4 regions of the Bacillus nitroreducens genome follow, and region 2 is predicted to be linked to each of the others. Evidence: riboswitches for the same ligand, from Rfam matches in the RefSeq annotation. Region 2 holds a riboswitch; each other region holds the start of a gene.

The links. Region 2 has a riboswitch for thiamine pyrophosphate ahead of ACWPVE_RS19720 (thiamine phosphate synthase). Riboswitches for the same ligand answer to the same signal wherever they lie in the genome.
Positions count from the first base shown of each region.
Region 1: linked by a shared signal. The riboswitch ahead of ACWPVE_RS20345 (3-oxoacyl-ACP reductase) and the one ahead of ACWPVE_RS19720 (thiamine phosphate synthase) in region 2 are both predicted to bind thiamine pyrophosphate.
Region 3: linked by a shared signal. The riboswitch ahead of thiT (energy-coupled thiamine transporter ThiT) and the one ahead of ACWPVE_RS19720 (thiamine phosphate synthase) in region 2 are both predicted to bind thiamine pyrophosphate.
Region 4: linked by a shared signal. The riboswitch ahead of tenA (thiaminase II) and the one ahead of ACWPVE_RS19720 (thiamine phosphate synthase) in region 2 are both predicted to bind thiamine pyrophosphate.

Region 1 is NZ_CAXHYI020000003.1:3,358,754-3,366,965, forward strand. Features, by position in the region: gene ACWPVE_RS20300 (Parvovirus coat protein VP1-like protein) at 198-464, shown strand; gene hmpA (NO-inducible flavohemoprotein) at 590-1,810, opposite strand; gene ACWPVE_RS20310 (RrF2 family transcriptional regulator) at 1,983-2,423, shown strand; gene ACWPVE_RS20315 (RlpA-like double-psi beta-barrel domain-containing protein) at 2,551-2,997, shown strand; gene ACWPVE_RS20320 (hypothetical protein) at 3,041-3,181, opposite strand; gene ACWPVE_RS20325 (MerR family transcriptional regulator) at 3,586-3,939, shown strand; gene ACWPVE_RS20330 (SRPBCC family protein) at 3,932-4,384, shown strand; gene ACWPVE_RS20335 (hypothetical protein) at 4,481-4,612, shown strand; gene ACWPVE_RS20340 (DNA alkylation repair protein) at 4,719-5,381, shown strand; TPP riboswitch at 5,459-5,564, shown strand; gene ACWPVE_RS20345 (3-oxoacyl-ACP reductase) at 5,655-6,416, shown strand; gene thiW (energy coupling factor transporter S component ThiW) at 6,439-6,945, shown strand; gene ACWPVE_RS20355 (Na+/H+ antiporter NhaC family protein) at 7,116-8,212, opposite strand, start outside.
Region 2 is NZ_CAXHYI020000003.1:3,230,704-3,238,915, forward strand. Features, by position in the region: gene ACWPVE_RS19685 (NAD(P)H-dependent flavin oxidoreductase) at 85-1,059, shown strand; gene ACWPVE_RS19690 (CBS domain-containing protein) at 1,179-1,616, opposite strand; gene ACWPVE_RS19695 (hypothetical protein) at 1,919-2,278, shown strand; gene ACWPVE_RS19700 (hypothetical protein) at 2,369-2,527, opposite strand; gene ACWPVE_RS19705 (thiazole synthase) at 2,603-3,370, opposite strand; gene thiS (sulfur carrier protein ThiS) at 3,372-3,575, opposite strand; gene thiO (glycine oxidase ThiO) at 3,587-4,699, opposite strand; gene ACWPVE_RS19720 (thiamine phosphate synthase) at 4,689-5,291, opposite strand; TPP riboswitch at 5,405-5,514, opposite strand; gene ACWPVE_RS19725 (DUF4145 domain-containing protein) at 5,747-6,853, shown strand; gene ACWPVE_RS19730 (LytS/YhcK type 5TM receptor domain-containing protein) at 7,078-7,800, shown strand; gene ACWPVE_RS19735 (ATP-binding protein) at 7,989-8,212, shown strand, end outside.
Region 3 is NZ_CAXHYI020000003.1:1,079,199-1,087,410, reverse strand. Features, by position in the region: gene ACWPVE_RS09225 (DHH family phosphoesterase) at 1-1,599, opposite strand, end outside; gene ACWPVE_RS09220 (YybS family protein) at 1,627-2,556, opposite strand; TPP riboswitch at 2,808-2,909, shown strand; gene thiT (energy-coupled thiamine transporter ThiT) at 2,985-3,548, shown strand; gene rpsR (30S ribosomal protein S18) at 3,652-3,891, opposite strand; gene ssb (single-stranded DNA-binding protein) at 3,940-4,506, opposite strand; gene rpsF (30S ribosomal protein S6) at 4,562-4,849, opposite strand; gene ychF (redox-regulated ATPase YchF) at 5,126-6,226, opposite strand; gene ACWPVE_RS09190 (molybdopterin-dependent oxidoreductase) at 6,338-8,212, opposite strand, start outside.
Region 4 is NZ_CAXHYI020000001.1:719,576-727,787, reverse strand. Features, by position in the region: gene ACWPVE_RS03485 (transglycosylase domain-containing protein) at 1-9, shown strand, start outside; gene ACWPVE_RS03480 (hypothetical protein) at 228-773, shown strand; gene ACWPVE_RS03475 (SPFH domain-containing protein) at 770-2,308, shown strand; gene sigY (RNA polymerase sigma factor SigY) at 2,810-3,373, shown strand; gene ACWPVE_RS03465 (YxlC family protein) at 3,327-3,677, shown strand; gene ACWPVE_RS03460 (hypothetical protein) at 3,874-4,083, shown strand; gene ACWPVE_RS03455 (YbjQ family protein) at 4,064-4,378, shown strand; TPP riboswitch at 4,454-4,614, shown strand; gene tenA (thiaminase II) at 4,722-5,402, shown strand; gene ACWPVE_RS03445 (ECF transporter S component) at 5,432-6,019, shown strand; gene ACWPVE_RS03440 (ABC transporter ATP-binding protein) at 6,033-7,496, shown strand; gene ACWPVE_RS03435 (energy-coupling factor transporter transmembrane component T family protein) at 7,517-8,212, shown strand, end outside.

The sequences.
Region 1 (8,212 bases), 130 kb from region 2:
AATGTAAATAAGTTGATTTAAATAGACTAACCGAAAGCCCGTGTAAGTGCATATAAGAGTAATAGTACCAAATTTTTATCAGACTTTTCAATCATTATTTAATTTTCAAATAGGTATGCATGGTATTTGCCCTTCCTTTCCTTCATTTTCAAAATATTTTAGTAGTAGGTTTGATCGTTAAAAGGGGGAATATAAGAATGAAAAGAAGGAGAGGGATCGGTTTTTGTTTGCCAGGATATAGGTGGTGCGGACCTGGCTGTGGAGGCTCTGGACCACCTACAAATCAGGTAGATTCATGTTGCATGAGACATGATTTATGTTATCAAAAATATGGCCCTTCACGAGAATGTGATTACGCATTTATGGATTGTTTAAGTAGACAAAGAAATCGATACACAAAAGAGGGTAGAGATGCAGCATTTATTTACAATGTAATGAGACTTCGAAATATGTTCCGACTATGAAATGAGTACTTTTATCCTCAATTCAAAGTATGAAAAATCGCCATCTAGTATTAACTAGGTGGCGATTTTGTAACAGAAACAATACTTTTCATATTCAAAACTAAAGGTTTCTTGAAAACTATTGATTATGCATTTACAACTTTTGTCGGTTCTTCTAGTTCACTTGCTGGGCCGAAGAACTCGAAGTGGATATTTTCAGATGCAACTCCCCATTCTTTTAATGAGCGATACATCATTTTCATGAATGGAGTTGGACCACAGAAATAGAAATCTGCATCTTTCATATCTACAGTTGCTTTTAACCACTCAAGGTCAATGAAACCCTCTTTATCAAAGTTCATAACTTCACGATCTTGCTCAGTTGGCTCAGAGTATACTACGAAATTCTTTACATTATCATGTTTAGCCGCGATTTCTTCAACCTCTGCCTTTAATGCATGAACGTTGCTGTTCAGAGCACCGTGTATAAACATCACTTCACGTTCAGGCTGTTGCTCCACAATCGTATTTAACATGCTGACCATTGGTGTTAATCCAACACCGCCACTAATTAAAATAGCAGGTGTATTTTTAGCATCAAGAACAAAGTCTCCAGCTGGAGCGCTTACTTGTATGACATCGCCTTCGGTCAATTCGTTGTGTAAGTAATTAGACACCACACCATGCTCCTCACGTTTTACGCTGATTCGGTAGTAGTCTTTTCCTGGTGCTGAAGATAAGCTATAGTGGCGAAGATGTGTGTATTGATCACCTTCAGGTTGTACCTTAACTGTTAAGTATTGCCCTGCTTGATACGATGATATTTCTTTTCCATCATCTGGCTTTAAGTAGAAAGATGTAATGACATCACTTTCTTTTACCTTACGATCAACAACAAAGTTTCGAAAACCTTCCCAGCCACCTGGTTGTTGTTTTGCTTCATCATACATTTCTTTTTCAACTCCGATGAACGCATCTGCGATAACACCATAAGCTTCAGCCCATGCATTGATGATTTCATCCGTTGCAGCATCTCCTAATACTTCTTTAATTGCTCCAAGTAAATTTTCACCAACTATTGGATAGTGTTCAGGTAAAACGCCTAATGCACGGTGTTTCTGTCCAATTTGTTTTACAACTGGAAGAATCGCTCCTAGATTATCAATATTAGCTGCTGCAGCATATACCGCGTTCGCTAATGCAGTTTGTTGACGACCCTGTCTTTGGTTCGCGTGGTTGAAAATGTTTAATAGTTCTGGGTTATTTGTAAACATACGCTTGTAAAATTGAGTAGTAATATCTTTTCCGTATTTTTCGAGTACTGGGACAGTGCTTTTCACGATTTCAATTGTTTTTTGACTTAGCATTACATAACGTCCTTTCAAAACAAATATTTTAAATACATGTTTATAATATAATGACAGTGCGAATAAAAGATACCCTTTAAATACATCTTTTGAAAAGTTGTCACATTTGCGCAAAAAAAGGACTTCCATGCTATACTTATTTAGAACTCATAATGTAAGGAGTTTTATAAGAATGAAGTTAACAAATTATACAGATTATGCGTTACGTGTATTAATGTATTTGGCTTTGAAAAAGGATGAAGAATTAACTACGATTCAAGAAATTGCAGATGCTTATCATATATCAAAAAACCATTTAATGAAGATCATCCATCATTTAGGAAAGCTAGAGTATATCGTTACCATCCGGGGGCGTAATGGTGGTTTCAAACTTGCTAAGCATCCAAAAGATATTAACATCGGGGAAGTAGTATCCAAGACAGAAGACGACTTCAATATAGTTGAGTGCTTTAAATCAGGAGGGGGATATTGCGCAATCTCACCTTCTTGTAAACTTAAATTTGCTTTAAATGAAGCATTACAGGCATTTATAAATGTCCTAAATGGGTATACACTAGAGGACCTTGTAACGAATAAAACAGATCTACTCGGTTTATTTCGTTCACAGAATTAGAAATTACAAAATCTCACACTTTAAGTTTCGAATACCAAGTACGACTCCAATTGGAACCATTACTAGTCAAGTGACATACATTTAAGTAGACGAAGTAATTAGGAAGTTTCAAAGGAGAAGAAGTGAGATGATAAGACATACATCTGGTTATTACTGCCCTTATTGTCACGGATACTTAGAACCACGGAATTTGTACGATGGTTATTACTATCATCAGTACGTGCCGCAGTATCCAGCACCATACTATGGCTGGGACTGGAACCGAAACCCAGATACCATCCTTGGGAAAGCCACTTGGACCTGGGGCGGAACACCAACAAAATGTGAATTAGGTTGGTCCTACGATAACAATATGACTGTAGCGGTCGGAGAAAATAGCCCTTTTAAATGTGGTCAACGATTACGGGTGAGAAATGTTTCGTTTGTCCCACATCAAGACGTCATTGTAACAGTTGTTGACGAAGTGAAGAAATATCCAGCCAATCGAATCAATCTTCACCGTAAAGCTTTCGAAGCCCTAGGTGCAGCACCGAGTGTTGGGGTACTGAATGTGGAAATTACACCGCTTGATTAACGGTCAAAAACGGAGAACAATTTTTGAATTGTCCTCCGTTTTTTTATTTATCCATTTCTTGCTGAACCATTTGTTCACGTTGACTTTCTTCGTTCGTTTCATCAAGTAGATTTTCTGAATGCAACACATCATAAGCGGGATTTGTAATATACAGAACTTGATTTTTCAAATGTTTATCTTTCACTAAAAATTCCACATCCTTTCCAATATAGTTTGTTACTAATATGGCATTTTCTGTTTTATTTTACACATGATTTCATTCATAAAAGCGAGTAGCAAATTATTTTTTCGTAAACTACTGTACTAGAATGATAGTATCGATCGCAGTAAAAAATACTTTTACCAAGATACTGTTTGAAGAAATACTAGATGGACAAACTTTGAATGATATGTGTTGACCGAGTGGTGCACCCCATAGTTTAAGATAAAGTTGTCTTCCACTAGTGTAGGGTATTTCTCCTCTCCATAGGTTTTGCAAAAAGACATACACGATGAAGGTTACAAAGACATTGCCACATCGTGCATTTAATAATTTCAAAGTGGCATTCTTACTCCCGTTAAAGGTGGATAAAACAAGGAGGATAGCAGTTGTATAAAATAAGTGAATTTGCTGAAATGACCGGGTTGAGCAAGGAAACATTGCGATACTATGCGGAAGTTAAACTGTTAGAGCCGGCTTATATCGATCCGAAAAACAAGTATCGCTATTATGATGATGGGAGTTTTTTTCTTGCGATACTTTTAACGAAACTAAGAAACCTAGGATTTTCAATCCAAGAGATGATATCGGTTATGGAAGATGAATCATTTGCACACCTGGAGATTTTACTTCTCCAGAAGAGAGAGAATATAGAAAAACAAATTGCAGATCTTCATCTTCAAATTGAGCAGATCGATGAATTTCTTGCATCTGGTAAGGAGGATAAACAAAACAATGATTGAATGGAAAGAGGAAACAACGATAAAGGCAAATATTGAAAAGGTATGGAATCTATTTTCGGATAAAAATATAAAAAAAATCATGCCAAAGGTTGAGGAACATACCTTACTTGAGAAAACAGAAGGGGAAGTCGGCGCAAAACATCAGCAGAAATATCGTGAGGGAAAACGAGTAGAAACTTATATCGTTGAAACAACACAATATGAAGACACCGAAAATAAAAAGAAAAAACAAACAAGCTTTGTAATAGGGAAAGCTTTCGAAATTACGACAACTTTTACACTCATTAAGTTAGGCGACTCTCACACCAAATTCATTTATGAGGGACAAAACAAGGGAGTTAACTTTGTCGGAAGAGCCATGCTGAAGTTAAGCAGCAAAAATGCAAATCATGATGTGGTGAAGGAATTTATGGACCGCGTTCGTGATGAGGCATTAAAAATTTAAGGTTTGAAAAAGTTTTTAAAAAAAGAGGCACATTTTCGTAACCGCATCATATACTACCTATTGTGTGAGAAAATAGTTAGAAGGGAAGTACGAAAGATGAGCAACGAGATCAAAACACCTGTTTCAAATGATTACAAGGACCTTGAAGGGTACAAGGTTATTGAAGTAAACCTAAATAATCCAACAGAAAACCTATTTGCAGTCGTAACTCCTATTAATCCAAAATAACAAGGGCAAAATACTATCTTTTCGGACGTAGTCTTACATAGAAAAGATAGTATTTTTTACTTTTAATTCGTATAATAGGGAAAATGAGTCTACAGGGGCGAATGATATGAAGGAACTAAACCAACTTGTTTCATTATTTGAACAGAATCGAGACGAAGAAAACGCCATACCCATGCAAAAATATATGAAAAACCATTTTCCATTCCTTGGTATAAAAACACCATTAAGAAGACAATTAATGCGTGATTTTTATAAGCAAACAGGTATTTTAAAACAAGAATTGAATCTTGAGTTAGTTAATCAATTATGGAAGAAGAATGAAAGAGAATATCAGTATGCAGCACAAGACTACTTAGTAAGAGCAATTAAAAAAATCAATAGTAGCCACCTGTCCTTTATTGAAACCCTCATTACAACTAAATCTTGGTGGGATACTGTCGATGTCCTTTCTCCACATCTTGTTGGAAAAATAGCAAAAGAAACCCCAAGTGTGATTGAGGATAAAATTGAAATTTGGTCCTACAGTAACAACATGTGGTTAATACGTTCTTCAATCCTATTTCAACTAAAATACAAAGAAGAAACAAATGAAACAAAACTATACAAATACATAAAAGCTAATGCTGAAAGTAAAGAATTTTTCATACAAAAGGCAATTGGTTGGGCATTACGAGAGTATTCAAAGACCAATCCGAATTCAGTACGGGACTTTATTCGTAACACAAATTTACCCAAATTGAGTATTAGAGAGGGTAGTAAATATATTTGATATTTTTTTCATTACTCAAAGAATCATATATCTTTACAATTCTATAGGAACATACTATTCTTAAATAAAGAATATTCGCAAACTACTAGGGGTGCCCAGTCGGGCTGAGAGAAAAACAAGTGTTTTTTAACCCTTGGACCTGATCCGGATAATACCGGCGGAGGAAAGTAGAGTGGTAAACTTCCATTTTTCTTGAAACCTAAACCAGGTCCATTTTTTTGGGCCTGTTTTTTTTGCGGTATTTTTATTTTATTAATTAAGGAGGCTACTAGCGTGAAATTACAGAATCAAGTTGTTCTCGTTACTGGTGGTGCACGTGGGTTAGGCAAAGAATTAGTCAAAGCATTTGCGAACGAAGGAGCAAAAGTAGTCATCAATTATTACCAAAGTGAAGCAAAGGCTTTATTATTAAAAGAAGAAATTGGGGATCATGCAATTGCAATCCAAGCCGATGTAAGAAATCATGAACAAGTGGAAAATCTTTTCTTAGAAGCCAAAAAACATTTTGATCAACCAATCACAACAGTTATCAATAACGCCTTAATTAACTTCCGTTTTGATCCAATCGCAAGAAAAAGCGCCGAGGAAATTGCATGGGAGGATTATCATATACAGCTTGAAGGCGCAATAAAAGGGGCATTACATACGACACAGGCTGCAATCTCAGGTATGAAAGAACTTGGGTTTGGACGTATTGTAACAATTGGAACTAATCTTTTTCAAAATCCTGTCGTTGCGTATCATGATTACAACACAAGCAAAGCTGCATTATTGGGTTTCACTCGAAGTATGGCCAAGGACCTAGGTGCATATGGAATCAATGTAAACATGGTTTCAGGAGGGTTATTACAAACAACTGATGCAAGTTCAGCTACTTCTGTGGAGGTTTTCCAATTAATCAAGGATTCCACACCACTTCAAAAAGTAACGACTCCAGAAGATGTAGCAAATGCGGTGCTATTCTTCGCATCCCCATGGAGCAAGGGTATTACCGGACAAAACCTTGTCGTTGATGGCGGCTTGGTGATGAATTAATATCATATAAGGAGAATTTAGCTTGAATAAAACACTAAAATTAACACTAACAGCCATGTTTGTTGCAATCGGGACCATTACTAGCCATCTCTTTTCAATACCTTTTGGATTTACAAGAGTTTTTCCAATGCAGCACTTTATTAATGTATTGTCTGCGGTTATTTTGGGACCTGCTTATGCTGTACTTCAAGCTTTTTCCGTTTCACTTATTCGGAACATGATGGGAACAGGTTCTTTATTCGCATTCCCAGGTAGTATGATTGGAGCATTTTTAGCTGCTTATTTATATAAAAAAACGAAGAAAACCTCAATGGCAATGACAGGCGAGATAATCGGAACTGGGTTATTGGGTGCGCTAGCGTGTTATCCAATTGCTACACTGATTCTTGGACAAAATGTGGCTTTATTTGGTTTCGTACCTTCCTTTATTTTTAGTTCAATTGCAGGATCAATTTTCGGATTTATCATTATTGGGATTGTACTAAAGAGCTCTGCTTTTAAACGGTTTTCTGAACGCAATTTTAACTGATAAATAACAGAAAACCGTAACAAAGCAAATCAGTGGGAAAGCCGAAACTAACTGAGCAAAAAGACTCAAACGCAAAGGCCATCTCTTGTTGACCTAAATATTAGCTACAAAGATTACAAGGTGCATTTGAATAGATGAAAAAAGACTAAACAGCCTTTGTTTAGTCTTTTTTAGATTAGTAAGCCACCAATGATGTAAAGCACAGTAGCAATGACAGCACCAATTGCCGAGAGTTTTAATTTATACTGAGCGTAATCTACGAGGTCTAGATCTAAGATTGAAGCTGTCGTGATCGTAGTATCACCTAATGGAGAAGTCAACGCTCCAAAGGCACCACTTGCAAACACAGCTCCTACGGTTAACGGGATAGAAGCACCAGTTGATAAGGCCAATGCAATTCCTAGTGGCATAAATAATCCCCAAGTTCCCCATGAAGAGCCAATAAAGTATCCGACTACAGAACCAATTAAAAAAATAGTAGCTGGAGTAAGAAATCCTGGTAGAAATGACCCTAAGGTAGAGCTAATAAATGCAGAAAAGCCAAGTTCCTCTGCTGATAACGTGAGAGCCCAAATCAGAATGAGAAGGCTAATGGCTTGCATCATTTGATTTCCACCATCGTAGAAATGATACATAATTTCATGTAGTTTCTGCTTTCGAATGATATAAAAAACAAATGTAAAAATGAGTGTGATAAATACAGCTAAAAGCATCACGAAGGTTGCATCAGCCATTGAAAAAGCCTCAAATATGGTTTTAGCTCCGAGAGAACGACCATCTTCCCATAACAGATAAAGAGATAATCCTAAAAGTAAAAACACAGGGACAATCAAATGCCATGGTTGAGCTTTTACAAGAGAAAGTTCTTTCTTTATCCCCATTCGATGAAACTCATGTTCATGTTCTTCATCCGAGTCATTCATATTTGACTTCGATTTTGGTTTAGAAGGTAAAAACGTCTGAATAATTCCAATCAATAGCATCACAATCGCATAAAAATTAAACAAAATACTTAATAAAAACACTTCATAAGCGGACATACCTAAATGAAGTCCCTTAATACCTCCCTCAACGAGAGATACCATGAATCCGACAAATGCAGTCGCAACTGGTAATAATACAATAACCGATTCGGTTGAAATATCTAATGTAAAGCCGACTTTTTGCTTTGAAAGGTTCATTTTCTTAATCAATTGTTTTATAATCGGCCCAATCATCATAATGCGAAACATAGGCATCATGAAGGTAAAAGGGAGGGTATACCAAA
Region 2 (8,212 bases):
TATTGTTTTTTAAGAAGATACCAGTGCCTGTGCGTGATTTCAGTGTTTTTTGAATAAATTGTTGTGAAATTGGGGGATGTAATAATGTCGAATATACCAACTATACTAAATTCCTTAAGAATACCTGTTATTGGCTCACCACTTTTTATCATCAGTAATCCAAAGTTATTGATTGAACAATGTAAAGCAGGGATTGTTGGTTCTATGCCTGCACTCAATGCAAGACCCGCCTCACAACTAGACGAATGGTTGGCCGAAATAACAGAAGCATTGGCAGATTATAACGCGAAGAATCCAGATCGTCCAGCTGCACCGTTTGCGATCAACCAAATTGTACATAAGTCAAATGATCGACTCGAACATGATATGGAGTTATGTGTGAAATACAAAGTGCCTATTATCATTACATCTCTAGGGGCTCGTGAAGAGGTGAATGTAGCTGCACACAGTTACGGCGGAATCGTGTTACATGACGTCATCAACAACAAGTTTGCTCATAAAGCCATTGAAAAAGGGGCAGACGGTTTAATTGCAGTTGCATCAGGTGCGGGTGGACATGCAGGTAATAAGAGTCCATTTGCATTAGTTCAGGAAATTCGCAGTTGGTTTGATGGTCCACTAGCATTAGCTGGATCGATTGCAAATGGTAGGTCGATCTTAGCAGCTCAAGCAATGGGTGCTGACTTTGCCTATATCGGTTCACCGTTTATTGCTACACATGAAGCACGTGCAGTGGACGAATACAAACAAGCGATCGTCGAAAGTACATCTGATGACATTGTATATACCAATTTATTTACGGGTGTTCATGGAAACTATTTGGCTCCATCTATTCGTGCAGCAGGCTTAGATCCTGATAATCTTCCAGAAAGTGATCCTTCAAAGATGAATTTCAGTGGAGGTCAAAAGTCTAAGGCTTGGAAGGATATATGGGGAAGTGGCCAAGGTATCGGTGTGATTGACGAAGTAACAAGTGTGCGAGAATATGTCGATAAGCTACATCGTGAATATATTGAAGCAAAAGACAACTTATTAAAAGCAAGCCAAGTCTTTTCTTAATACACTAAATTAGAGGTGCAATTTCACGTATTATGGGGTAAGCATTTTCTTTATTGTAAAAAAGTAGATTTCAGCAAATTTTTAAAAAGCAGACCAATTAATCTGGTCTGCTTTTATTCTTATTGTTGTGGTGCAGAGGGAGTAGAAATACTTTGTAAAGCTTGTTCAGCTTCGTTTGCATATTGATTTTGTGTTGCTAAATCCCCTAAAGCAACCATCCCAACGATTTGTCCATTTTCTTCTACTGGCAAGCGGCGAATTTGATGTTGAGCCATTAAATTTGCAGCCTCGTGTGCATCCATGTCAGGGGTGCCTTTAACAATTTGCTGTGCTGTCATTACTTCAGACACTGGTGTTTGAGGACTTTCACCTTGTGCAGTCGTTCTAAGGGTGATATCTCGATCTGTTACAATTCCAACAATTTGTTTGTTATTATTAACTACTGGTATAGCCCCGATATTATACTGACTCATTAGTGCTGCCGCTTCTTTTACAGTTTGTGTTTCATTCACTGTTAATACATCTGATGTCATAATTTCTCTTAATGATTGTACCATTAACAAACCTCCACGATTTCATTATGTATGCAATGTTGCTAAATTGAAAGACAAGGTTGGAAAGGAATCTTTATATTGCTTTCAAAGACCTTGTTTTCAGACATAGATTTCCCAGTTTGAGAAAATCTATAAATGGAAAAACGTTCATTCATCATTTGAATGTGCGCATAATAGTAACATAAGGAGAGTTATAATTGGTTAATGCACATTTCCGTTATCTAACATATGTAAATTCTTATGTGTTAACACAAACTAAGTAGAGGCGTATATAGCGTTTCTGATTTGTAAAAGGGGGTTAACACATGAGAAAGTATATATCCGCTTTTTTAGGGGCATCATTATTTGCTTTCGCACTTACTGGTTGCGGTGTGAATGGCAATAATGTTGACACATATAATGACGGTGATGTAAGAATCTTGGATCAACAAAAACAAGAAAATGATCGAGGCTTATATCAAAGAAACACAAATGATGTTGAAAATCGCAACAACATTATGAACAATCGAAATCGTAAAAATAATGGTGGTCAAGAGTGCGATGAAAACAATCACCATGCAGGTAAAAATGGCACGTATTTTGGTGAAGGCTCTATTGGAGAAAGAAACATTCATTGTGGAAATGGAACGAATGCGGGCCCAAGCGGGCAGGGTGGACTAGGATAAGAATGGCATTCATTCGTTGGTAAAAAGACATAAGACTGCAAACGAGTCCTTTTGAAACATGTTTGCAGTCTTATATATAATAACCGATAACTACTGCTTATTTTGTTGAGTTTCTTGTTGGTTACTATCATCTTCGTAGTCGCCAGTTAACGCTTTTGTTGTATCGACAAGAGACTGACTAATATTATTTAAAAAACCATTATTATATTCTTGATGGAGACTAGTTTTACTTTTATTTTTATTATCCAATTGTATCACCTCCGATTTTATCATGCGTAAACGGAGGGATAATCATTCATTGGTTAGAAGTTGTAGTCACCAAAATTAAGATCCCACTAACCCAGTCATTGGACTACTTGCTACGGCATAGTCTTTTTCTTCAATGCGGCCAGCTTCATAGCCGAGTCTTCCTGCTTCTAACGCAAGTTTTACAGCGCGTGCCATTTTTACAGGGTCTTGTGCTCCTGACACAGCAGTATTTAATAACACGCCATCTGCGCCAAGTTCCATCGCATATGCGACATCCTTTGGAGAACCGATTCCTGCATCAATAATGATAGGTACTTGTGATTGCTCGATAATAAATTTTAAATTTAATGGATTTAAAATTCCTTTACCTGAACCAATTGGGCTAGCACCTGGCATGACAGCATGTACGCCAAGCTCCTCCAAACGTTTTGCAAGTACAACATCGTCAGACGTATAAGGTAACACAATAAATCCTTCATTTAAAAGCATTTCGGATGCTCTCAATGTCTCGATTGGATCTGGTAATAGGGATCTGTCGTCTCCGATAATCTCTACTTTAATCATGTCACATAAGCCAGATGCTTTAGCAAGTTTTGCAATCCGTACTGCTTCTTCAGCCGTTTTGGCACCTGCCGTATTAGGTAGAAGTGTATATTTTGTTAAGTCTAACTGCTCTAAAAAATTCGGTTGACTTGCTTCAAATATATTCATTCTCCTAACCGCAAACGTTAAAATTTCAGCTTCTGAAACCTCTACTGCTTGTTTTTGAATGTCAAAAGATGGGTATTTTCCTGTTCCTAATAAAAGTCTAGAATTAAAGGTACGATTTGCGATTGTTAACATATTATCCTCCTCCTACAAATTGGACAATTTCAACGACATCTCCATTTGCAAGTTTTTTAGTTTTATAGTCATCTTTTTGAATAATATCTTCGTTTATTTCTACTATTGCAATTCGGTTTTGTAGCTCATAGTGGGCCAAAAGACTTTCTACTGAAGTCACCTCTTCAGGAAGTTCAACTTGTGTTCCATTAAGTCTTATCTTCATCTTCTCACCTCCTAAACCGTGGCTAGTTGCCTTCGGTTAATATGAAAGGCAGCAATCCACTCTTGTTTTACCTCATAATTGAGGATGAAATCACGAATCATTTTTCCTGTTGCAGGGGCCAGAAGGATTCCATTGCGAAAATGACCACATGCAATAAAAATCCCTTCCTCTTCAGGATGTCTGCTGATAAATGGATGTCCATCAAAGGTGGTAGGCCGTAAGCCAGCTGTAAAACCATGAAACCTCCAGTCGGAAGAGGAGGGGAGCATCGTTTTTGCTCTATTTATTAAGGCTTCAACACTATTTAGACTAATTGAATCGCTCCAGTCATCCTGTAACATCGTTGCTCCTATCACCAATTGACCGTTGTTTCTTGGTACGATATAGGATTTATCATAAAACAATGTATGGTGTAAAAGGGGCTTATCATGTTGAACAATGATGCTTTCTCCCTTTACAGGTGATAACTGTTCAGAGATTCTTAGATTCTCTAAAAGAGGATTACTGTAAACACCAGTTGCTATGACGACATGCTTTGCATAGAAATGACCTTTTGATGTCTTCACTTTATACTGATTATGTCCATTTTCAATTTCATGAACATGACAATATTCAAAAATTGAGGCTCCAAGAACTTGCGCACTTTTAGTAAAAGCTTCACATGTATTTTTCGGATTCACATTTACATCGTCAGCAATATGCGCTGCACCTATCACATTCTTAGAAATGTCTGGAACTAACAGGTTGACTTCGTAGTCATTTAACCAATTTACAGTTGGTTGTTTTAATAGAGATACTAGACTTTGCAGATCTTGTTCTGTAAATGCTAGTTTTAGAATTCCACCTGTTCGATAACCAATATCTATCCCACTCAGCTCATAAAGTTCGTCTTTTAATTGTTTGTATTCTAGCTGACTGGATCTAGCGAACGGGAAGAAGAGAGAGAAATCACCGTCACTTTCTGAATGAGCTCCAAGCATACCAGCCGCGGCTTTTGTTGTTTTTTCACCTAGTTGTCCTTCATCTATTAGGGCAACATCCATTTGTTCTTTTGTTAAATAATAAGCAATGGAGGAACCAATGATCCCGCCACCTATAACAACTACATCATAGTTATTTTTCATCCTGAATCGCCTCGCTGACTTTTTTTGTTAGAGAATGGGGGTCATCTGCTGCAAAAATAGCAGACATGAGCGCAACTCCGTCAGCACCAACCTCTTTGACAGACGGTAATGTTTCCAAGGTAATTCCGCCAATAGCGTAAACAGGGATGTTAAGTTCTTTTTTTATCTGACTAAGAGGCTGGATTCCATTTGGTGGCAACCCTTTTTTACTGTTCGTTTCAAAGCAGTGGCCGTAGATGACATAATCTGCTCCATTTGCTTCGGCTTCTTTAGCTTTTTCAACGGAATGAACACTACAACCCACTAGGATGTGCGGGTACCGTTGTTTGACCAGTTTGACAGGTAGACCATGTTCAGGTAAATGCACCGTAGGAATGTTCATACAAAGCGCTACATCAAGGCGGTCATTTACAATGATTTTTTCTTTCTTAACACCGTTGCTAAGTAAGGAATCGATAAGAGACACAATGTTTTGTACCGATTTTGACTTTTCACGGATTTGTACGTAATCAATCACATCTTTTATAGAAATGATTTTTTCAGCAAGCGCTTTTACAGATTGCTGATCATCTGATACAGCCATTAATTTCATTTCATTTCTCCTTTTGTCGAACACCTTGTATCGAAAAAAGGGATATGTTCGGTTAAGTACAACAAAAAACCACTCTCCGATGTAGGAAAGTGGTTGATATGTATATGTATAGCTATCTTACTTAACCACATCCCTACGCAGGTACAAGCCTGTTCAGGTAATGAGGGTTTCAAAGTAACTACTTTTTTCTCAGCCCTTATCAAGGGTTCCCCTAGTGAAAACACAAAATATTAAGTTATATAATAAAGTTAACACACTTTAATTAGATTGAAAAGGGATATGTTTCCAAGATGGGATTTATACACGATTAGAGTTGATAGATCCATAAATAGGTGACAAAAGACCTTGATTGTCCCATCTTTTTCAACTAAAATGAAGGAATCGAACAGATGGTCTGAATCTCTATTAATTAGATTCAGGCCTTGATTTTTCATGTAAGAAAGGAACAACTAGATATGAATTCATCCAAGTATTTTTATAGATTTCTAGAACCGATTTCTAAAGAATTAGCCTTTTTAGCTGGTGAATTAGAAAACTCCATCTTTTCAAGCCCCCGTACCATGCTTACCCATTCCAGGGTATTAATAGAAAATATCCTTCAACAAGTTATGGAATATGAAAAAATAAAAGAAAATCCTCGTATTACATTAAAGGAAAGGCTTACCATGTTAGAGAACGAGGGAATTCTTACAACAGAAATTAGAGATGCACTTCATGTGGTTCGTCAACTTGGAAATCAGGCTTCACATGACAAGAGAAAGTTTCGTTATTCGGAGGCACTACTATCATGGGAAGCCATTTACAAGATTGTTAGGTGGTATGTCGAAGTCTATACCTCGTATTCAATCAAAGTACCAGAATATCAGGATCCAACACCTCCGAAGGAAGAGCGTTATGACATTACTGAACTGGAGCTACGACTAAAATCATTAGAGGCTTTACTAGTCGCATCTATGAAAAAAGAGCCTTTAGGTAAAAAAACACAAAAAGAAGTGGCAATTACAAAAACTGTCGCTCCATCAAAATTAGCAGAGCCAGGATACACAGCAATTCGAACAATCGAATATAAAGGGGAGACACTTGAAATTCCTTATTTCTTACGTGATGCCTTTTTACTTCCCCAACGCTTTGATAAGTCCGAAACATTTCTAATACGATTGGGGGCAGAACAACAAGCTCGAATTATGAGTGAGTTGCCTAGCAATCTCGAAAATTTGCATAAACATGTAAAACGATTTAATGAAAACAATGATAAGCAATTATTTGAGGAACTTCGCCTCTTCATTGAAGAAGAGAAGACTCGCCGAAAAGTGATCCTTGAACGACCAGGAGAACTCTTTTTATTTTATAAAGCAGATTATATTATTCTAACGGATCAAATGAAGGATATCCCACTCACAAAGGAAGAATTCCTTGGTATACCAAACCTTATTAAACAATTAAATGAAGATGGTATTCATACTGTAGGACAACTTCCAAAGGAACTAGTGATTCTTGGAAAATACAAGAATGTAGGAATTATAAACGTGAAGAGATTGTTTGAGCAATTGAAAGGGAAATAGTTTTATAGACAAATGAATCTTAACAAAGATGATGTACCCAGTTAGGGTGCATTTTTTTTGACGCAGTACATTCGATTGGGTTGGGATGCATATTTGATTCCAAATTGATATCGTGTACAGTTCTTCTCATTAAAAATTCTTCAAATAAATGGGTGAAAAAAGAAGGATTCTCTTACTTTTTGACGAATTTAAAGGAACATCAGAGATGGGAGGATAAGACTAGCGTGGCGACATATATCGAAACATTACTATTAAATATGCTTTTTTTAGTTGTCTTTCTCATATTTATTCCTTATTTAATAAAATCAAATGGTAAAAATTTTTCTGATCAATTTAAAGAGATACTTCAACTTATTTCGGTCATAGTTGCCATGATTTCTTGTATGTTCTTTCCATTTCATATTGGTAATGAGATTATTATGGACTTGCGGACGATCGCAATTATGTTCGGTGGCTTATATCTTGGAAGCAAGGCTAGTCTATCGCTCGTTACCATATTCATCGTCATTCGACTTTATTTAGGAGAACTAGGAAGTGGCTTTTATGCAGCAGCACTTACAGGTATCCTCATTTTAATTATATTATTTTTGATTCGCCAATCATTCAAAAGAGCAAGGAAACATAAGAGAATCCTGATCGCATGTAGTTTTTCGTTTTTTGTTAGCACAATTATATTAGTGATCCGCACTGTCGTATTCGGTCATTTACACCTATCAGACTATATGGTCATTATCATCTTTTTCTTGGTTCATTTACTCTGCACATTCTTTATTTTTTATTTTCGAGAATTGTTACAAGAAAGCTTGGATATGAATATGCAAGTGATAAAAGCTGAGAAATTAGAGGTAGTGAGTCACTTAGCCGCCAGCATATCTCATGAAGTCAGAAACCCTCTTACCGTCGTTAAAGGAATTTTACAAATCTATCTAAAGATGAATGGGAAATAGAAAAAAGAAAACAGTTTATAGAAATATCACTACAAGAAATTGACCGAGCAAATGATATTATTGGTAACTATTTAACTTTTGCAAAATCCGTTCATCAAGAATATGTAGTCGTTGAACTTGATCAAGAACTCATTCGTTCCATAAATGTGATCACGCCACTGGCAAATATGAACTGTGTAGACATACTGATGGCAATTCAACCTTGTCGTGTGAAAGGAGATCCACAGCTTTTGCAACAATGCTTCTTAAACATTACGAAAAATTGTATCGAAGCGATGCCGAGTGGTGGAAAGCTATCGATACGAACTGAAGAAGTAAATGATGGTGTTGTCATTGAGATAAATGATACAGGAGAAGGAATGTCGAATGAACAGCTTAAACGTTTAGATGAACCATTTTTTACAACTAAAGG
Region 3 (8,212 bases), 2.2 Mb from region 2:
CTTTAAGAATTTCTGAACTAGGACGGTATCAGCACCTTGTGCTCGAAGATATGATGCTGCATCAAACGTTCTCGATCCAGTGCGAAGCGTAAAGCTCTTTGTATCTACGATGATTCCAGCTAGTAGTGCGGTTGCCTCGAGCATGCTTATTTTTTTCCGCTTTGGTTGATATTCAAGAAGTTCCGTTACTAACTCAGCTGTGGACGATGCATATGGCTCCATATAGACAAGTAAAGGTGATTGAATAAATTCCTCACCACGTCGATGATGATCAATCACAACGATTTTATCAATTTTAGATACGAGCTTTTCCTCAATAACTAGGGATGGTTTATGGGTATCAACGATAACAAGCAGTGTATCACTAGAAGCGATTTCAAGCGCCTGTTCTGGTGTAATAAAATACGACCATAAATCCGAATTTTCCTTTACTTCCTCTAGTAAACGCCCAACGCCTGAATCAATCTCGCTCGGGTTTAACACAATATATCCTTCTTTATGATTCATTTGTGCCACTTTTAAGATCCCAATAGATGCTCCTATCGCATCCATATCAGGGTATTTATGGCCCATTATGATGACTTTATCACTATCTAATACAATTTCCTTTAAAGCATGTGAAATCACGCGTGCACGGACTCTAGTCCGCTTTTCCATTGGATTCGTTTTACCGCCATAAAATTTGACCTTTCCATTCGGAAGTTTGATTGCAACTTGGTCTCCACCACGTCCTAATGCAAGGTCTAAACTTGATTGCGCGGCTATCCCTAATTCTGGGAGTGTCGATACACCTATTCCAATTCCAATACTTAGCGTTACTGCCACACTTTCCTTAGCTGTATTTTCTCTTACATCGTCTAGGATTGTAAACTTTGTTTTTTCTAGATTCGATAAGATTTCCTCATTCAACACGGCAATAAATCGCTCAGACGAGGTTCTTTTTAAAAATACACCATGCTCGTTTGCCCATTCGTTCAAAATGGATGTAACTTGACTGTTTAATGAACTCTTTCGTTGGTCATCCATTCCTTGGGTTACTTCATCGTAGTTGTCTAAAAAGATAAACCCTAATACGGTTCGCTCCGCCTCATACAATTGCACAATTTCCATTTGTTCGGTTACATCAAAGAAATAAAGCAATCGTTCTTCTCTCTTGATAATCACCTTATATTTCTGTTCATTTAATGTAATCGTGTCACTTTCAACTTCCTGCTGAATAAGTGGGACAATTAATTCCTCAATCTCATACAACGACCTTCCCACTAATGTGTCGGCATCAAGACAATTCGATAAATAGGCGTTGGCCCACTCAACCTGAAATTCATCATTATAGAGTAAGATTCCAATCGGCATTTCCATTAATGCCTCTTCGCCAACCTTTTTTAAACGATATGAAAGGGTCGAGATATAATGCTCCATTTCCCTTTTGAGATGTGAGTTTGCTTTATATAAATAATAGGCAATGATACCAAGGAGCAGAAAACTTGCTAACCCAATTATCCAGTGAAAATAAAAGAGAATGGCACTATATATACTTGTGATGGCAAGCAAAGCATATAAGGGATAGCGAAATAACTTCCTTTTGTAAAAGTCTGGCATGTAATTTTCAGCTCCTAAAGCTTTGTTTTACTTCTTTTTACTAATTCGATTTCGCAGTTGGAATCCTAAGTCAATTATACCTAAGATTCGTATAATATAAAGGAGAAATGGGGTTAAGATTGTCAATACAATCGGAACGGCTATTGTGATTCCTTTTTGATGACAGTAATAATAAATAAATGACAATCCTTGAATCACCATAAATAACTGCAAAATAAAAAAGAAATTTATAAAGGCGGTATATCCAAATGTGCCTATTTCCATTTCAACAAAGCTAATAAGTAAAATCAATAAATAATACCATAAAATACTTTTTGGAAAATGGATTTCACGAAACGGAGGGAATGGATTCATTTTCACTTGGAGGCGTATAAGTACAGGTTTAATCACCTTAACTTGAATGAATGCTAGAACCATCGCCATAAACACAAACATGCTTGGCATTAAGTACTGCATCATTTTAACAGACTCCTCAATTTGTGTGACGAGTTGTGTATTGGCTTCGCCCCCTGTTGCACCCATTATACTCTCGACGATCTCTAAAGATTCTCGTGAACTTTCAATAAGTACTTCATTAATGTCAATTTGTAACACACCTATAACAGTTATATAAAGAAGAACGAACGAAAACAAATAAGCCAAACAACTACCTAAGAAAAGCTCGATTCCATTTCTTCCTCTGTTGATCATTTCCCCTAATAGTATTCCTGTAACCCCAAACATAATCGTAAGTATAATTCCCATTACAAAACCTAATAAACCAGATAATAAAAAGGCTATTAGGAAAAAAAGCAATGACATTTTTATCCCATGCTTTACCGTAAACAGAATAAAAGGTAAGGGTAAAAGCACTACTAACACTGTTCCTATGAGTGGGATATATAAAGAGAGTAGTAACAGTGCACTGTATACCGCGAGTAGCACGGTCCCTTCTGTTATTAATTTTGTATTCTTCACCTTTTCACCTCAACTTAAATTAGAAAAGCTCTAAGCACACCCGCCTTATCAGCAACAATCATAAGCTTTAACCACAAGAGCTGATGGCTTCTAGAGCTAGACACAAAAAACAATCACTTTCTATTTTAAAGTTTTACTATCAAGTCTTCAACTTTCGAACTTCTGCGTAATTTATTACTTGTTCATTAACACATGCGATCTTTTTGTTTTACTTTTCCCTATTTTCGATTATGATAGTAGTGAATAATAAACGTAACCACAAGGGGAGCAATATTGCTGAGAGTGAACGTCCAAGTTCAGACCCTTCGAACCTGTTAGTTAACACTAGCGTAGGGATGTGGAGATATTCTGCGAGAACGTCTTTCTTTTAATAATTGTTCTCCTTTGAGGTTCGTTATTTTTTCAACTACTTCAAGGGGGATTTTTTTATGCGAAATACAAGATTACAAGCAATGATTGAAGCAGCTATTTTTGCAGCGTTAGCCCTAGTTTTAGATCTACTTCCATCCATTAAACTTTCTCCAGCCATATCTATTTCATTTGCTATGGTCCCTGTTTTTATTATTGCCTTAAGATGGGGTTTAAAAATAGGGATGTTATCTGGACTATTATGGGGATTACTTCAAATCGTATTCGATCCATGGATTGTGCACCCTGTTCAAGCTATTATGGAATATATCCTTGCCTTTTCATTCATTGGCTTAGGAGGAATATTCAAATCTATCGTACAAGAAAGTTTAACAAATGATCAAAAATCAAAAGCTATTTTCGCTATTACTTTTGCAATATTTATTGGAAGTCTTGCTCGTTATTTCTGGCACTTTCTAGCAGGTTTTCTCTTTATTGAATATTTTGCACCAGAAATTGAAAACCCAGCATGGTACTCCTTCAGCTTAAACGGGATTACAATGCTAGCTACATTCGCGTTATGTTCCATTATATTGTCTATCTTAACCATTGCTTCACCACGCTTTTTCATTCTTAAAAAATAGTTACTAAAGGAACCACATAAATGAATTATTGTGGTTCTTTTTTGTTAAAACAGCAATAAAAAAAGCGATGACCACATTGAAGGGTCATCGCCTTTTTTGGATATTATTCACCAGATACATATGGTAATAATGCCATTTGACGAGCACGTTTAATAGCAACTGTTAATTTACGTTGGTATTTCGCACTTGTACCAGTTACACGACGAGGTAAGATTTTACCACGTTCAGAAACGAATTTTTTAAGTAAATCTACTTCTTTGTAATCGATGTGTGTAATTCCATTAGCTGTGAAGTAACACACTTTACGACGCTTTGCACGTCCACCTTTACGTCCGCCTGCCATTTCTTTTTCCTCCTTCCGACAAATGTATATATTCGATTGACTTACAAGTTAGAATGGTAGATCATCATCTGAAATATCGATAGGTTGTCCATCATTTGCAAATGGATCTTGGTCTACTCTTGTAGGTCCTTGATTTTGATTTGGGTTCTGACTCTGTCCAAATGGAGAATAGCCACCTTGGCCACCGCCTTGGTTGCCTCCAAATCCACCTTGATTGCCACCATAGCCGCCTTGGTTACCGCCGCCATAGCCACCACCAAAGTTACCTCCACCGCTTCGTTGTTGGTCATTAGCATTCCTTGGTTCAAGGAACTGAACACTTTCTGCCACAACCTCTGTAACATATACGCGTTTGCCATCCTGTCCTTCATAATTTCTTGTTTGAAGACGACCATCTACACCTGCTAAGCTTCCCTTCTTTAGGAAGTTTGCAACATTTTCAGCTGGTCGGCGCCATACGACGCAATTAATGAAGTCAGCTTCACGTTCACCTGACTGATTAGTAAATGTTCGATTCACTGCAAGCGTAAAGGTTGCAACCGCAACTCCACTTGGGGTATATCGTAATTCAGGGTCCTTGGTAAGTCTCCCTACAAGAACTACGCGATTCATCATCAGAACCATCTCCTTAACAGGATATTGAAACAGAGTCTATACTCTCTAAAATTTCTTATTCTTCTTCTTTAACAATGATATGACGGATAATGTCTTCGTTGATTTTTGCTAAACGATCGAATTCGCTAACAGCTTCAGCGTTTGACATTACGTTAAGAATCATGTAGTAACCATCGCGGAAATCATTGATTTCGTATGCTAAACGGCGCTTACCCCATTCTTTTACGTTTGTAATCTCCGCACCATTTTCAGTTAAAACGCCATTAAAACGCTCAACTAAAGCCTTTTTCGCTTCATCATCAATGTTTGGACGGATGATATACATAATTTCGTATTTTTTCATCACGTTACACCTCCTTTTGGACTAACGGCCCTTTATCTAAAAAGGGCAAGGAGCAATTATTTTAATTACTCACAGAAAGATATTATATCACATGAATATATTGTAGGCAAGAACTGATTCTACAATCTTAATTAGGGCAATTAACCAGACTTTTTTAACACTTTTTATCCTCGCCAAAAAGCATGGAGAAGTACAATTGCGCATTTGTTTTGTGGCTAAGTGAATAAAAAGCCACAAAACAAATACTTGTCCTGTGGCGCTTTTCCTTACAAAACCTTATACATTAAATCGGAAATGAATAACATCTCCATCTTGAACGATATATTCTTTTCCCTCTAAACGTACCTTACCAGCCTCACGAGCCGCATTCATATTACCAGCTGCAAGTAAGTCTTCATACGAAACCGTCTCTGCGCGGATAAAGCCTCTCTCAAAATCGGAGTGAATAATACCTGCACACTGTGGTGCTTTCATTCCTTTTCTAAACGTCCACGCTCTCACTTCTTGCACTCCAGCGGTAAAATACGTAGCCAGTCCTAATAAGTGATACGCATTACGAATCAATTGATCAAGCCCAGACTCCTCAATACCTAATTCTTCAAGGAACATAGCTTTCTCTTCCCCGTCAAGTTCCGCAATCTCAGACTCAATTTTTGCACATACAACAATTACCTCAGCATTGTCTTTTTGTGCAAATTCACGAACCACCTGTACATATTCGTTTGAAGAAGGGTCTGCCACATCATCCTCACTGACATTCGCCACATATAAAACAGGTTTACTAGTCAGTAAATGCATTCCTTTTACAACCTTCATTTGTTCTTCAGTAAATTCCAATGCACGAGCTGGTTGTTCATTTTCAAATGCATCCTTTAATTGCACAAGCACCTCATGCTCTGCAACAGCATCCTTGTCTTTTTGCTTTGCAAGCTTTGCTACACGATCAATACGCTTATCCACTGATTCTAAATCTGCTAAAATTAACTCTAAATTAATGGTTTCAATATCAGCAATCGGGTCAACTTTCCCCGCTACGTGTGTAATATTATCATCGGCAAAACAGCGTACAACATGACAAATTGCATCTACTTGACGGATATGTGATAAGAATTTATTTCCAAGACCTTCCCCTTTACTTGCTCCCTTCACAATCCCTGCAATATCAGTGAATTCAAAGGTGGTTGGTACGGTCTTTTTCGGTTGTACTAATTCTGTTAATTTATTTAAACGCTCATCTGGAACTTCAACAATCCCTACATTGGGGTCAATTGTACAGAATGGGTAGTTCGCTGATTCTGCACCTGCTTGAGTTATTGCATTAAAAAGAGTTGATTTTCCAACATTCGGAAGACCAACGATACCTGCTGTTAACGCCATTGATTTTTCCACTCCTCTAATCACGAAACTACTAGCCTTCAACAATTATAGATATTCCTTATCAAAAAAACAAGCCGTTCCGTCTAGAAACGGCTTGCGTAAAAATATTCCTTATACTTTCTCAATCCCAACTAAGCAATCATATAACGTACTGCCGAGTCCATTATCTGACTTCTGATGCGAAGTAAGTTGATTGACACTTCCACCAAAAATATGCCATTGTCCTTCATCAATACAAATGACATTTGGTGAGGACTCTTTCAAAATTTGGACGTGTCCCGTAATCTCTCCTCGGTCATTAAATACTCTTACTTTATCGTCAGGTTTAAGTCCTTTACGATCTGCAATGTCCTTTGAAATCTCAACCTTTACCGTCTGCAACGCTTTAATCAAATGATAATGCTGTGAATGATTTGAGCGAAGTGGATGAATTGTTAGTAAGGTATATGGATACTTTTTAGCCAACTCTTGATCTGAAAACTGAGATTCTCTTGGATAAGATATCTTTAGACGTCCATCATACCCTTTCGTCTCTCCTACAGATGAAGTAAATTCAAATTTCCCAGACGGGGTCGCAAAGTTAAAATCATGCCATGGAACATGACTTACAGGCAATGGAACATGACCTTTTTCCTTAATTGCCTCAAATGTAACTCCCTTTTCTTGTAAAGAACCTAATCCCATTTTAATAAATTCTTCTCTTGTATAATCAAATTCTTCACCAAATCCAAGTCTTTTGGCTAATTCAGTCCATATCCACACATCTGACTTTGCATCGCCGCGTGCCTCTACAAGTTTTGGCCCATAATTGACATAATGATGAAACATCGAGGAATAGTAGATATCCTCTTCCTCAAACGAAGTCGCTGATGGAAGTACATAATCTGCTAGTCTTGCCGTGTCCGTCATAAACTGCTCGAGTACAACTAATGTTTCTACTGAGGTAAAGGCCTCTTCTACAAGAGCCGTATTGGGAACTTGTGTTAATGGATTACCACTTGACACAATGATCATTTTTATTGGTGGTTCTGAAGCGTTTAATATATTTTCTGCCTGTTCGGACATAACAAAGGACCTTGAAGATTTCTTTCTTTCTGGAAGAGTTAATGCTGCACTATCAAAACTTTGACCGACCTGTGTATTCCCAAAATTAACTCCGCCACCTGAAATACCCACATTTCCACTTACCGCAACAAGTGCATCTATTAAGCGGATCGTGTTTCCTCCATTTTCGTAACGTTGCATCCCTAATCCCAAGTAAGTTGTCGTAGGTCCCTCACTATAAACGTGTGCTAATTGAGTAATTGTTTCACGTGGAACATTTGTCACGTTTTCGATGTGTTCCATCGAAATAGAATGTATGGTCTCCATTAAGTCTTCATAACCAACTGTATAATTTGAAATGAAATGTTTATCCTGTAAATCTAAGCGATGCAATTCTTTCATGATTCCAATGGCTAAAAACCCATCCATTCCAGGAGTAATGGAGACATAGGAATGAGCAATTTTTGCTGTCCCATTATAAATTGGGTCAATAACAATTATATTTGTACCCTTCTTCTTCACTTCCTGTAAGTAACCGAATAAATGCATATTCGTCCGTGCAACATTCCTCCCCCAGATGATAACATTTTTGCTATTATATATATCATCTGGAGCATGGCTAAATGAATTGCCAAAATCCCAAGTTTGTGCTTCAATGCCAGATCCCCAACAAATACTACCGATTAATTCCGTCGACCCACCAAAACAATTAAAGAAACGTTTCGGTATCTTAGTTAAAAGTCCCCCATTTGCATAATCATGACTATGCAACACTGCTGTAGAACCATATTTCTCTTTCACATCAGCGAGTCTTGCCGAAACTTCTGTTAATGCCTGTTCCCATGTAATGCGTTTGAATTCTCCATTTATCTTCTTCATCGGATAAAGGACTCGGTCTTCAGAATTGGTCCTCGTTTCTAACATACGTCCTCTTCCGCAAAT
Region 4 (8,212 bases), on a different contig from region 2:
GATGATTAAAGAGGTGGCCCCAGATATGACGGGGCTTCTTTTTTTACAGTCTAACAATGAAATTTACTTGTAAGGATATTTATTTTTACAATATTGTATCTTGCTGTAGGTCGAGGAATATATACGATATGGATGTGTAGGAATTTTAAAAATAATGAAACCTTTCTCAATGGTTAATCGTAAATGATAATGTATAGAAATTCAAATTCATTAGTGGAGGTGAAGCTATGGAGTTATTCGGATATAACATTGAAACCATTTATCTTATCGGCTTAATCATAAGTGGAATTGGCACTCTTCTCTTTATTTTATTTGGTGATTTTTTAGATGGAATCTTCCCAGAAGGTTTTTTAAGCCCTACACTCATTTTTTCATTCCTCACTTTTTTAAGTGCATCAGGTTACATCTTTGAAAAAATATTTTCTTTTCATAGTTTCTTAATTTTTATTGTTTCACTTGTTTTAGCACTTATTTTAGTAACTCTATTGAATGTTTTTGTCTTAGTTCCATTGTCCTCTGCCGAAGAGTCCATGGTATACCGGGAAGAAGATTTGAAAGGCAGACTCGGCAAGGTCATTACTTCAATCCCTGTTGATGGCTATGGTGAAGTAGTAATCGAGGGGATCAGTGGAACAATCTCTAAATCAGCAAAGGCCTTTAATAATGAACCAATTTCATATGATGAAAAGGTTCTTATTATAGATGTGAAAGAGGGCGTTGTATACGTCTTACCTTACCAAAATATGAAGATTAAAGGGGGAAATCAAACATGACAACAGGAATTTGGATTGTAATAGGAGTTGTCGCATTTTTAATTCTTGCACTAATCGGGGTATTCGTTACTAAGTACAGAACAGCGGGGCCAGATGAAGCTCTTATCGTAACAGGAAGTTACTTGGGTGGGAAAAATGTTCATGTGGACGAATCTGGGAACCGGATCAAAATTGTACGTGGTGGCGGTACTTTTGTACTACCAGTTTTCCAACAAGCTGAACCACTGAGTCTCTTATCGAGTAAATTAGATGTGCAAACGCCTGAGGTTTACACAGAACAAGGTGTACCCGTAATGGCCGATGGTACAGCCATTATTAAAATCGGTGGTTCTATTTCTGAAATTGCCACCGCTGCAGAGCAATTTTTAGGTAAACGAAAAGAAGATAGAGAAAATGAGGCTAGAGAAGTATTGGAAGGTCATCTTCGTTCGATTCTCGGGTCGATGACAGTTGAAGAAATCTATAAAAATAGAGAAAAGTTCTCACAAGAAGTGCAGCGCGTTGCATCACAAGATTTGGCTAAAATGGGTCTTGTCATTGTATCGTTCACAATTAAGGATGTTCGTGATAAGAATGGTTACCTCGATTCATTAGGTAAGCCAAGAATTGCTCAGGTAAAACGTGATGCTGACATTGCAACTGCAGAAGCAGATAAGGAAACCCGTATTAAGCGTGCAGAAGCAGATAAAGAAGCAAAGAAATCTGAGCTAGAGCGAGCAACAGAAGTAGCAGAAGCGGAAAAAATCAACCAATTAAAAATGGCTGAGTTCCGTAGAGAGCAGGATATTGCAAAAGCACGAGCTGACCAAGCCTATCATCTAGAAGAAGCAAGAGCGAAACAAGAAGTTACAGAACAGCAAATGCAAATCCAAATCATCGAAAGACAGAAACAGATTGAACTTGAAGAAAAAGAAATTTTACGTCGTGAAAAACAATACGACTCAGAGGTAAAGAAAAAGGCTGATGCTGATCGATATGCAGTCGTTCAAGCGGCAGAGGCTGAAAAAGCGAAACAATTAGCAGAGGCAGATGCGAATAAATATCGTATCGAAGCAATGGCAAAAGCCGAAGCAGAAAAAATCCGTATTGACGGTCTAGCAAAAGCGGAAGCTCAGCGTGCACAAGGGGAAGCTGAAGCAGACATTATTCGTCTAACTGGTCTTGCTGAAGCGGAAGCAAAACAAAAAATTGCTGAAGCATTCGAGCAATATGGAAAAGCTGCAATTCTTGATATGATCATTAAGATGCTTCCTCAATACGCGAAAGAAGTGGCTGCACCATTATCAAATATTGATAAAATTACGGTTGTGGATACAGGTAGTAGTGGGGAAAACGGTGGCGCCAATAAAGTAACAGGTTATGCCACGAACTTGATGTCAACCCTTCAAGAATCTTTAAAAGCCTCATCAGGTATTGATGTGAAAGAGATCATCGAAAACCTCTCAGGTAAAGGCAATGTGAAAAACAGTATCGACAATTTAACCGACGAATTGGCCCAAACAAGAAAAAACACCGATGTAACAGAGATAGAATAATGAATGTTGATGGAGCAGCCTATTCAGGCTGCTTTATTTGATGTAACCTTTTTTGGCTAATTTGATTTTGACAATGATAGCGGTGAAATCTGTGGGAGAGTCCAAAACAGGAGTGATCTGAAAAGGGATAACAGTGTAAAAACATGGAATAGATCAAAAGAAGATATGATTGCGACAGGGAACTTGAAGAAATTCAGGTTAAAGTCCAAATAAGACTCTGATTGCGACAACGATAGTGAGAAATCCTTAGGATAGTCCAAATAAAAGTCTAATATCGACAATAGTAGCTCAGTAAGTCACAAATAAAGTCCTATGAACTCCACGTCCTTGATTTTACGTCGAACATTAATCACAACCATTGTTCATTTTTACTTGTTTCAAGAAGCAAAGCGCATATACTATAAAAGTCCAAATTAATTTTTTTCAAAGTGAACTTTTCGATTACACTCTTCGTATTATGAATGAAAAAACAAATAAATCTTCTCGGGGGAGAATTATTGCATGGATGAAAAGGAGTTAATTCGCAGTGCGAAGCGTGGTGATTCACTCGCGTTTGCTATGCTTTTTAAGGAAAACTATCCTTTTTTAGTAAAGTATTTAATAAAGGCAACAATGAACCCTGATATTGCTGAAGACTTGGCACAGGAAGCAATGTTAAAAAGTATGGAAAAAATCAAATTATATAATGGTAAATCAAAATTCTCCTCATGGCTGATAACAATCGCAACAAACTTGTATATTGACGATCTCCGAAAAAAGAAACGTGAACTAGAATTTAAGCATCAGGAACAAGCATTGCGAAAGATGAAATGGCAATTTGAGAACCATTCAGAGGATTGGAATGATGCTCTTGCTGCACTTGGAAGGCTTTCGGATGAAATTAGGATTCCGATTGTATTAAAACATTACTATGGGTATTCTTATGAAGAAATAGCTGACATGCTTCATATCGCCATTGGTACTGTTAAATCGAGAATACATAATGGAATCAAAACAGTAAGAAAGGAGCTGAGACCTAATGAAGAAAAGCAAACTAATACTACTAAACGCCGAACAACGAAATGAGGAAGATTCAGAAACCATTCAAGAAATTAATGATGCTTTTACTAAAATTGATCAACATTACTCGGTTTTTACTCCTGATTTACAAGTGTTTGAACAAATGGTGGCAGTTGAACAACAAAAACAAAAGAAGAAGTTTAGACGGGATTTAATCGCATTTATCTTAATTGCCTTATTTATTATGACAAGTTTAATAACCGCAGTTTTTCAAATACCAATCGTGTTTATCATCATTCAAGGTATTGCGACCATTAGTTTTCCTCTATATAGTTTTTATCGATATAGAAAACGGGTGATGCATACATGAAAAAGTATAGCATCGAATTTTGGATACTACTAATAATCATCCTACTTATTCAAAGTTTTTGGTTATTTTTAGATGCAAGGAAGAGGGGACATAACTACTGGTTTTGGGGAATTTGGGGATTAATACAAACGCCAATGCCCATTGTTTTTTATCTCCTATTTGTAAGAAAAATTTATCAACGTAAAGCAGGTAGGGAATGATGTGGAATATTGCAAAATATATTGTATTGTTAATAGCGATAATTGGACAAATTGTAGGTATTGTATTTTTGTTTATTGATATATCAAGAGCAATCACGTTTTATACTTTTTATATGGTGGCTATTGTTCTATTATTTGCTATTTTAGTATGGGAACGAAAACGAGAGAAAGAGGAGGATGATCAAAATGATTATCGTGACTACTGATTATGTACCAGGTAAAGAAGTAAAAGAGCTTAAAGGATTTGTAAGAGGTGGTACAGTCCAGTCTAAACATATTGGTCGAGATATTATGGCAGGATTAAAAACAATCGTTGGAGGAGAAATTTCCGATTACACTGAAATGTTGGAAGAGGCTCGGCAGAAAGCAATTGGCCGAATGGTTGATGATGCTAAAGCAAAGGGAGCAAATGCAATTATCGGAATGCGCCTACAAACTTCAGCTGTCATGCAAAATGCTTCTGAAATTATTGCATATGGCACAGCCGTGTATGTTGAGTAGAAAGTATTTAGAAAACACTTGAAAAAATAAGATTACATGTTAGTATTGGAAATAAGCAAATTTTATAAAAAATCACGATTCCACTAGGGGTGCCTTTAAAATGGTAAATGACAATGTTTGCATTCATTGTTTTATTTACAAATAAGGCTGAGATTGAGGATTGAGTTATCATGACCTCGAGACCCTTAGAACCTGATCTGGTTTATACCAGCGTAGGGAAGTGGGCTTTGGGTTAGTATGTTTTTTTATGGTTAATAATCAATCCAAACCACTTTTTTTACGTTGTGTAAAGAAGGTGGTTTTTTATTTTGCTTAATAAGTGATTAAAGGGAGGAAAAATGAAATGTTATTTTCAGAGGAGATACGAAAAGAGGCAAATTCTATATGGGAGGCTAGCTTTGAGCATCCATTTGTAAAAGGTATCGGTGATGGTTCTTTGCCACTTGAGTGTTTTAAATATTATGTGCTGCAAGATGCTTATTATTTAACGCATTTTGCTAAGGTACAAGCAATAGGTGCTGCTAAAGCAGAGGACCTACATACAACGAATCGACTGGCGATACATGCACAAGGGACCTACGAAGCTGAATTAGAATTACATAAAAGTTTTTCGGAAAAGTTAGGTGTGACTGAAGAAGATAGAAAAAATTTCAAACCTGCACCAACAGCCTATGCCTACACATCCCACTTGTATAGAGCAGCTTATTCGGGCCATTTAGGTGATGTCATTGCAGCTTTATTGCCTTGTTACTGGCTGTATTATGAGATTGGGGAAAGACTTAAAGATTGTCAACCAGAAGAACCAATCTATCATAAATGGATTGAAGCATATGGTGGTGAATGGTTTAAAGAATTGGTTGAAGAACAAATTAATCGCATCAATGATATTGCTTCAAATGTAACGGATGTAGACCGAGAACGCATGAAGGATCATTTTTTAATTAGTAGTCAATATGAGTATTCTTTCTGGGAAATGGCGTATCGATTAGAGAAATGGCCTGTTAAGCAAATAGTAACTGTTTGAAGTACCCATATATAAGAGGAGAGTTTTCTATGAAAAATAATGGACTAAAATTAACAGATATTTTGGTCACAATTGTGATTTCAATCGCATTTGGAATCGTTTATATCGCTTGGGGATCCTTATATTATGTTGTGAAGCCAATTGGACTACATATAGATCAATTACTATATGGAATGTGGTTTATTGCAGCTACTGTTGCATATTTGGTCATTCGTAAGCCAGGTGTTGCTTTACTTGCCGAAATAGCAGCTGCCTCAGGAGAATTTATATTGGGTTCTCCATGGGGACTAACGGTTCTTCTTTATGGTGTTGTGCAAGGATTGTTTGCAGAAATAGTATTTATGCTCTTTCGGTACAAAAAATATAATCTTGCTGTCATTCTATTAGCAGCTTCAGCTTCATGTTTAGGTTCAATCATCATGGATATTGCTTATGGAGAGATAGGTGATTTAGCTGTATGGAATCTTGCTTTATTAGTGGTAGCTAGATTTATAGGTTCTATATTATTTGCTGGGATATTTGCATTCTATCTTGTGAAGGTGTTGGAAATGACAGGAGTAACGAATCTTGTACGCCCACTTTCGAAAAGTGATTTTGATTCATTAGATCAAAAATAAAAGGGTGTTTAAAATGGAAACAATTGCCTATGTAGAAAATCTACGTTTGAAATTTCCAGGAGATGAGTCCTTAGTTTTTAAGGACTTGTCTATCAATATTAAAAAAGGAGAGAAAGTACTACTTCTGGGACCATCAGGATGTGGAAAATCAACGTTACTTCAGGTATTGAGCGGGATTATCCCCAGCTCAATAGAAGTACCGATGAAGGTGGATTCACTACAGGTCCCCGCAAAATGGGGTTATGTCTTCCAGGACCCAGACTCCCAGTTTTGTATGCCATTTGTGGATGAGGAGATTGCTTTTGTCTTGGAAAATTTGCAAATCCCAAAGGAACAAATGTCTGAGCTAATCCAATATTATTTAAATCAGGTTGGATTAGATTTAGAAATGGTGCATACAAGCATTCAAACGTTGTCTGGGGGAATGAAACAGCGTTTAGCCATCGCTTCGGTTTTAGCACTCGATCCTGATGTATTATTTTTAGATGAGCCAACAGCCATGCTGGATCCAGGTGGGACAGAAGAAATTTGGGAGGTTATTAAGAACGTTGGACAAGATAAAACACTCGTTATTGTAGAGCACAAACTTGATCATGTTCTTGAATTAGTAGAAAGAGTTATCCTTTTCAATGATGTAGGAGAAGTAATTGCTGATGGACATAAGGATGATATGTTATCTCGCTATCAAACGCTCATGCGAGAGCATGGGATTTGGTATCCTGATGCATGGGATCACTTTGTTCGAGACAATAGGATAAACAGTCATCAAGATAATCTTGCAAGTAGTCCACCTTTCATTCAACTTCAACAATTTAAAGGATATAGGAAGAATAAGGAATTAGTGAGTGTGGATGATGCACAGGTTTTTCCAGGTGAGTGGATTGTCATAAGGGGGCAGAATGGAGCGGGAAAAAGTACGTTCCTTCACTCACTTATGCAATTTATTAAAACAACAGGTGACTATATCTTATATGGAAAAAAGATAAGAAATTCATTCAAACTTAGTCAGCAAATATCCTTTGTTTTTCAGAATCCTGAGTTACAATTTGTCACGAACTCTGTGTATGAAGAAATTGCATATTCTTTGCGAATTGACAAAAGAGATGAACAAGAAATAGCTGACACGGTTGAAGAGCTTTTACAATTATTTCATCTTACAACACATAGAGATAAACATCCTTTTCAGCTATCAATGGGTCAAAAAAGAAGATTAAGTGTAGCCGCTTCAATCATAAGAGATCAACAAATTCTTTTACTAGATGAACCAACATTTGGACTTGATTTAAAGAATACTTTTGCACTACTTACCTTGCTAGAAAAATATAGACAAAAGAACAAGACGATTATGATGGTTACTCATGATTCGAAAATTGAAGAATATTTTGCAACACGAGTTTGGACTATTGAAAGTGGTCGTTTGATAAAAGATCAAATTGCAAGAAGGTCGAATGTCAATCATAGTGTTGTATCAGTGTAAGAGTAGAAAGGAATTTACAAATGGAATTTTCAAGTAAAGAGACATGGTTACATCGAATCAACCCAAGTGTAAAACTGATCGTATTAGTTTTTTTATGCATTGTCGTATTATTCACAGACCATCTTCCATTTCTTATTCATACTGCTGTAGTCGTTTTTATTTTATTTTTTTGTTTCTCAGGACATTCTGCTAAAAGAATCTTATTATTAACTTTACCATTTCTCCTTATATTTGTTTCAACCTCATCTTCCATGGTTTTTTTTGGAAAAGGAGATACAGTTTTGTATCAATGGGGATTGGTCTCTATTTCGGAGGAAAGTATTTATAAAGGTTTACTTGTTGGATTCAGGGGGATTATCTTTGCAGGGCTTGGCCTAACGTTTTCTTTAACAACGCGACCTGTTTTCCTTTTTTATTCATTAATGCAGCAACTTAAACTGCCACCCAAATATGCTTATAGTTTTATGGCGGGATTGCGTTTAATTCCAATCATGATTGAAGAGTTTCAAACCATTCAAAATGCGTTGAGAGTACGAGGGTATGAACGTAAAAATGGGATACAATCGTTTTTTAATAAATTGAAGGTATATTCAATTCCCTTATTATCCCAAAGCATTAGACGTGCTCATCGAATTGCGGTAGCCATGGAAGCAAAACAATTTTCAAGCGAAAACCATCGAACTTTTTATTATGAGTTAACATTTTCAAAGTATGAT